DNA from 2 places in the Micromonospora yongxingensis genome. Region 2 is predicted to be linked to the other one. Evidence: riboswitches for the same ligand, from Rfam matches in the RefSeq annotation. Region 2 holds a riboswitch; the other holds the start of a gene.
What was found. A riboswitch is a leader RNA that binds a small molecule or an ion and turns the genes downstream of it on or off. The one in region 2 is predicted to bind cobalamin.

Region 1: another riboswitch for cobalamin. It lies ahead of ACTWLT_RS25830 (ABC transporter substrate-binding protein); the one in region 2 lies ahead of ACTWLT_RS11670 (ribonucleoside-diphosphate reductase subunit alpha).

The regions. Positions count from the first base shown of each region.
Region 1 covers NZ_JBQXEO010000026.1:62,330-65,700, forward strand. The annotation lists gene ACTWLT_RS25820 (ABC transporter ATP-binding protein) at 1-13, opposite strand, end outside; gene ACTWLT_RS25825 (FecCD family ABC transporter permease) at 52-1,086, opposite strand; gene ACTWLT_RS25830 (ABC transporter substrate-binding protein) at 1,208-2,143, opposite strand; cobalamin riboswitch at 2,233-2,375, opposite strand; gene ACTWLT_RS25835 (M14 family metallopeptidase) at 2,511-3,371, opposite strand, start outside.
Region 2 covers NZ_JBQXEO010000007.1:147,012-150,382, forward strand. The annotation lists gene ACTWLT_RS11670 (ribonucleoside-diphosphate reductase subunit alpha) at 1-2,273, opposite strand, end outside; cobalamin riboswitch at 2,474-2,689, opposite strand; gene ACTWLT_RS11675 (hypothetical protein) at 2,882-3,349, opposite strand.

The sequences.
Region 1 (3,371 bases), on a different contig from region 2:
CGACGGCCGGCACGCCCGGGGCGGCCTCGGTGTCGATGGTGGGGTGCCGGCTCACGTGAGCACCCGCCGGGCGGTACGCAGCACGAGCACGAAGAACGGGCCACCGAGCAGAGCGGTGACCACCCCGATCGGGATCTCGGCCGGGGCGGCGGCCGTGCGGGCCACCACGTCGGTCAGCGCCAGGAACGCGCCGCCGAACAGCAGCGACAGCGGCAGGATCACGCGGTAGCTCGCCCCGGCGAGCAGCCGGACGGTGTGCGGCACGATGATGCCGACGAAGCCGATCAGACCGGTCGCGGAGACCGCCGCGGCGGTGCCCAGCGAGGCGGCGGCGATCAGCAGGTAGCGGGAGCGCTGCGGGTGCAGGCCGAGGCTCCTCGCCTCGTCGTCACCGACCGCGAGGACGTCCAGCTCGCGGCGGTGCAGCAGCACCACCACGGTGGTGAGCACGGCGTACGGCAGCACCAGCAGAACGTCGTGCCAACCCGCGGTGGCCAACCGACCGAGCAGCCAGGAGTAGACCGGCTGGATGCTGTCGGAGTGCCGTTGCAGCAGGTAGGTCTGCCCGGCGGAGAGGAACGCGGAGACCGCCACGCCGGCCAGGATCAGCATGGCCGGCGACCGGCTCCGCCCGCCGGCACCACCGAGCAGGTAGGTCATCGTCACGGCGAGCAGCGAGCCGGCGAACGCGGCCAGCGGAATGGTCATCGGCAGGCCGGTGATCGAACCCTCCCGCCCGACGCCGCCCAGAGCGATCACCGCGGTGACCGCGAGGCCCGCGCCGGCGGCGACGCCCAGCAGGTACGGGTCGGCCAGCGGGTTGCGGAACACACCCTGGTAGCAGCCGCCGGCCAGGGCGAGGAGACCGCCGACGAGCAGGCCCAGCACCACCCGGGGCAGCCGCAGCTCCGTGACGATCGCGATCTCCCGCTCGGTCAGCCCGCTGTCCAGACGCACCCCGGGGATCAGGTTGAGCAGCTCGGCGGCGACGCTGCCCGGCGGCAGGCTGACCGGGCCGAACGACACCCCGGCGACCAGCGCGACGAGCACCGCGAAGACGCCGGCGACCAGCCAGCGTTTGCGCAGGCCGGCGGGCCGGGCTCCGGACGGCGACCCGGCGGGCCGGGACGGTGGTGGCGTCCCGGCCGGCCGGGTGGGTGGTGCCGTGGCGTCCACCGGTGGTGCCTCGCTCACCGACGGACGAGGGTCACGCGGGCACCTTGGCGACCGCGTCGATGATGACCCGGAGCAGGTCCACGATCCGGGGGCCCCAGCGGGAGGCGACGTCGTCGTCCAGCGCGACGATCTGGCTGTTCTTCACCGCGGTCAGCCCGGCCCAGCCGCTGCGGGCCTTGACCGAGTCGGCGTTCTGCTGGCAGCACTTGGAGTCGGCCAGGAAGACGAAGTCCGGGTCGGCCTTGACGATGAACTCCTGGGACAGCTGCGGGTAGCCGCCGTTCTTGCTGTCGGCGTCGGCCGGGTCGGCGATGTTGGTGAGACCGACGAGGCTGTAGAGCGAGCCGATGAAGGTCTTGCTGGTCGCGCTGTACAGCTCGGGGCCCAGCTCGTGGTAGTAGGTGAGCTTCTCGGTGCGCTGCGGCAGGTCCTTGACCAGCTTGGCGATGTCGTCCTTCATCCGCCCGGTGACGTCGGCGGCCTGGTCGGCGTGGCCGGTCAGGGAGCCCAGGTCGGTGATCTGCCGGTAGGTGTCGTCCAACGTGGTCGCCGCCGGGGTCAGGTAGACCGGGATCTTCAGCTTGCCGAGCTGGTCGACGATCTTGTTTCGGTCGTCGGAGAGCACCACCAGGTCGGGGCTCTTGCCGGCGATCGCCTCCGCGTTCGGCTGGAAGCCGGAGAGGTCGCTCTTGGGCGCCTCGGCCGGGTAGTTGGAGTTGTCGTCGACCGCGGTCACCTGCGGGCCGGCACCGATGGCGAAGAGCATCTCGGTGGCGCTGGCCGACAGCGAGACGATCTTCTCGGGGCGCTTGTCGAGCGTGAGCGAGCCGACCGTGACGGGGTAGCTGGCGGTCGCGGAGCTGGCGCCGGCGGCCGGCTGGTCGGCGGTCTTCTCGGCGCACGCGCCGAGGGCGAGCGCGGCGACCGCGAGGGTCGCGGCGAAGAGCCGGGGGGTACGTCCGGACATGTGTCCTCCTGTCGGTCGAGGAGTGTGGTGCTTCGCCGACAGGGACTTTCGTACGCCCGCCCACGAGGCGCCCTTCCTCGAGAGCGCGTATCGCGACCGTTCCGCAGGCGACCTGGCTAATCCCCGTCGCACAGGACGGGGCATCACAGTTGCGGGACAGCGCCGGTTTCACACCGACTTCGCTGCGGATTGGTCGCTAAGACGGTAGCGCACCGCTGGGACCAGCCTCGTTGATCTAGAACATATCGCCGTGAGCCGATATCGCGTCACGACGATATGCCCCGGATCGGCCCGAGAAGGGGGTTGGGGAGAGAGCGGGAAGGAGGGTGGTGGGGCCCCGCCGGGGGCGGGACGGGGCCCCACCCGATCAGGAGGCGGTGATGGTGACGTTGTCCACAGCCGCCTCGACCAGGCTGGCGCCCGAGGCGTCCGCCGCCTCGACCAGGATGCGGACCGACTGGCCGGCGTACGGGGTGAGGTTGAGGTTCGCCACCGCCCAGGTGCCGTTGCGGTTGGCCGCCGCACCGGCCTGGGTGAGCAGTGCCGTGGTGCCTCCGTTGTGCACCACGCTCACCCGCAGGTAGTCCGCCGAGGAGGCGTTCGAGCCGTGCGCCAGGTACCAGGCCAGCGACAGGGTCAGGGTGCCGGACGACGGCAGGGTCACCGCCGGGGACCGGGCGCTGGTCACGCCGCCGTCGAGGTCGTGGTCACCGGCCGCCGATCCCGCGAGCCGCCCGGTGACCAGGTCGTTGGCGCCGGCGTACGGGGTGAGCTGCTTGGGCCCGCTGGAGGTGGTCGCCTGGGCGGCGCCCCGCTCGAACGCACCGGCCGTGGCGGTGTCGGTGCCGGCCGGGTTGGTGGTCCACCCGGTGGCCGTCTCGAAGGTGTCCGACCAGACCGTGGTGCCGCCACCACCGCCACCGCAGTACTGCGCCTGCTTGCCGATGGCCCGGTACGGGCAGTCGGCGTACTCGCTGAGCATCAGCACGGCCTCCCGGTTGCGCGAGGTCTGCGCCGGGATCACCTCGTCGGGTGGGTAGAACCCGCCGCCGCTGGACGAGCCCGGGTACATCTCGAAGGTGTACGCCCAGATGTTGTGGGTGGCCCACATCCAGTCGATGCTGTCCCCGTCGGTGATGTAGAGGTCGCTGGACTGCTCCGGGGTGTAGTTGTTGGTGGCCGCCATCTGCTGGCCGATGGTGGCGAAGGTGTTGTACTGGTCCGCGCT
Region 2 (3,371 bases):
AGCGCCTCCGCGTCGGTCGCCGCGGGTGCGGTGAGGGCGACGGTGGCCTGCTGGATGCGGGTGGCGGGGCGGGAGCGCAGGTAGTAGGTGGTCTTCAGCCCGGCCTTCCAGGCGTACAGGTACATCGAGGAGAGCTTGCCGATGGTCGGCGAGGCCAGGAACAGGTTCAGCGACTGCGACTGGTCGATGAACGGTGCGCGGGCGGCGCCCAGGTCGATCAGCGCCCGCTGCGGCAGCTCCCACGCGGTACGGAACAGCTCCCGGACGGCGCTCGGCAGCTCCGCGATGTCCTGCACCGACCCCTCGGCGCGCCTGATCGCCGACCTGATCTGTTCGGTCCACAGGCCACGGGCCTTCAGCTCGCGTACCAGAGCGGTGTTGACCTGGAGGAACTCACCCGACAGGGTCTCGCGCTTGAACAGGTTCGACACCTGCGGCTCCACGCACTCGTAACAGCCGGCGATCGAGGCGATGGTGGCGGTCGGGGCGACCGCCACCAGCAGCGAGTTCCGCAGCCCGTCCGTCTCGACCCGCTTCCGCAGTGCGTCCCACCGCGCGGTCTGCGTGCCCTCGACACCCCACAGGTCGGGCTGCAGCTGGCCCCGCGCGGCCCGGGTCTGCGGGTACGCCGGATGCGCGCCGAAGCGGCGCGCCAGGTCGGCGGAGGTCTCCAGGGCGGTCAGGTACAGCTCCTCGCTGATCCGGGTGGACAGCTCGCGCGCGGCCGGGGAGTCGAACGGCAGCCGCAGGGCGAAGAACACGTCCTGCAGGCCCATCAGCCCGAGCCCGACCGGCCGCCAGCGGGGGTTGCTCGCCGCCGCCTGCGGGGTCGGGTAGTAGTTGATGTCGATGACCCGGTCGAGGAACGTCACGGCGGTACGGACCGTGGCGCGCAGCCGCTCCCAGTCGACGCCGCCGTCGGTGAGGTGAGCGGCGAGGTTTACCGAGCCGAGGTTGCACACGGCGGTCTCGGTGTCGCTGGACACCTCGATGATCTCGGTGCAGAGGTTGGACAGGTGCACCACGTTGCCCGGCTCGGCGGTCTGGTTGCACAGCCGGTTCGCCGCGTCCTTGAAGGTCATCCACCCGTTGCCGGTCTGGGCCAGGGTGCGCATCATCTTTCCGTACAGCTCCCGTGCCGGGACCTGCCGCACCTGGCGGCCCTGCGCCTCGGCCGCCCGGTACGCGGCGTCGAACCGCTCCCCCCACAGGTCGGGCAGTTCCGGCACCTCGTGCGGGTCGAACAGCGACCACATCTCGTCGGCCTCGACGCGGCGCATGAACTCGTCCGGGATCCAGTTGGCCAGATTCAGGTTGTGGGTGCGCCGGGCGTCCTCGCCGGTGTTGTCCCGCAGTTGCAGGAACTCCTCGACGTCCGGGTGCCACGGCTCCAGGTAGACGCAGGCCGCGCCCTTGCGCCGGCCGCCCTGGTTGACCGCCGCGACGCTCGCGTCCAGCGTGCGCAGCCACGGCACGATCCCGTTGGACTGCCCGTTCGTGCCGCGGATCAGCGAACCCCGGGACCGGACGCGGGAGTAGGCGATGCCGATGCCGCCGGCGAACTTGGACAGGTTGGCGACCTGGGCGTACCGCTGGTAGATCGAGTCCAACTCGTCGCGCGGCGAGTCGACGAGGTAGCAGGAGGACATCTGGGTGTGCCGGGTACCGGAGTTGAACAGCGTCGGCGAGCTGGGCAGGTAGGCCAGGCTGGACATCAGCCGGTAGAAACCGACCGCCTCGTCCGGCGTACGGGACAACCCGCAGGCCACCCGCAGCAGCCAGTACTGCGGGGTCTCCAGCACCAGCCGGCTGCTCGGGTGGCGCAGCAGATACCGGTCGTAGACCGTGCGCAGGCCGAAGTACTCGAACCGCCGGTCGCCGCCCGCGTCCACGGCGTCGTCGAGGGTACGGCCGTGGGTGGCGACGAACGCGGCGGTGTCGTCTCCGATCAGTCCCTCGGCGTGGCCGGTCCGGATCGCCGCGCTGAACGAGGTGATGCCCTGCCGGCGGACCTCCTTGTCGACGTAGCCGGCCAGCAGCCGGGCGGCGAGGCGGGAGTACTGCGGTTCCTCTCCGATCATCTCGGCCGCGGTCTGGATGGACAGCCGGTCCAGTTCGGCCGTCGTCGCGCCGTCGTACAGGCCGCTGATCGTCCGGGTCGCCACCCGCAGCGGGTCGACGTCGGTGAGGTCGTCGGCCCACCGCTCGACCGCCCGGACGATCTTGTTTACGTCCACCTGTTCGGTGGCGCCGTCGCGTTTGCGGACACGCATCGGCGTCCGCCGACCGGACGGGGCCGGGTCGGCGGTGACCGGGACTGCCTGGGTGACCGTCACTACTCACTCCTCGCGAGTTCGGGACCTGATGGCCCTCGGACACGAGGAGGCGGACACCGGCGGACGCCACGCCGACGGGCGTGGGTCAGGTGGCGTCAGCCGTCCCACGCGGCCTCGGACCGCCGCCCACCCGGGTGCGGGTGTGCGGCGCGCTGGCAGGTCTTCGGACTTGCGGGCACGACCGGGCTCGCCGGTCTCCTACTGGCCGTCGCTTCCCAGGCCGCTTCGCGGCCCAGTGCTGATGACGGCGGTCGTTCCCACTCACCGCTGCGGGGCAGTCCCGGATTTCCACCAGGTTCCCTCTTGCCTCGGCCACTGCGATGAGCGGTCGAACCAGCTGCGCTCGACACCATATATGGGGAGGGATTCCATTGTCACACCCCACATGTCGGTCCCGGGCGTGTCGGGCCTCGCACCTGGACGGCCCGCAGCCGGAACGGCGCACGGTGCGCGCTGGAGGGAACTCAGCGCGCACCGTGCGGCAGTGCGGATGCAGTGACCCGCTCCCGTCAGTCAGGCGAACATGGAGCGTCCTGACGTGGACATCAGCCGCACCAACCCGTTTTGTTGTTCCCGGCGTTGGAGTCCGTCGGCGGGTAGTAGATGTTGCCGATGACCCAGATGCACTTTCCGCTGGCGTAGGCGGTCACCGGACCGGCGTAGTACCGGTAGGTGCCGTGGTCCCGGTCGTCCGGCGCCAGGAGCCGGCAGTTGCTGGTGCCCGACGAGCAGACCCACAGCTCGACGGACATGACCTTGCTGACGCCCCAGGTGTTCGGACTCGACACGGTCCGTGCGCAGTTGTATCCGCCGCTGTAGTAGACCTCGACATATCCGTATCTCGTCGAGCCGTTGATGGCCACGTCCCCGTACAGGTCGAAGCCACCGACCTTCGAACCCGAACAGGTACCGGTCGCCGCCCGCGCCGGCGGACCGGCGAGAAACACCGTCCCGGTGGTGAGGAGGACCAGCGCGGCGAGCATCGCCAGGATTCGCGGTCGCGAGGTGGTCAAAGGTGCCTCCGTTCTCTCGGTG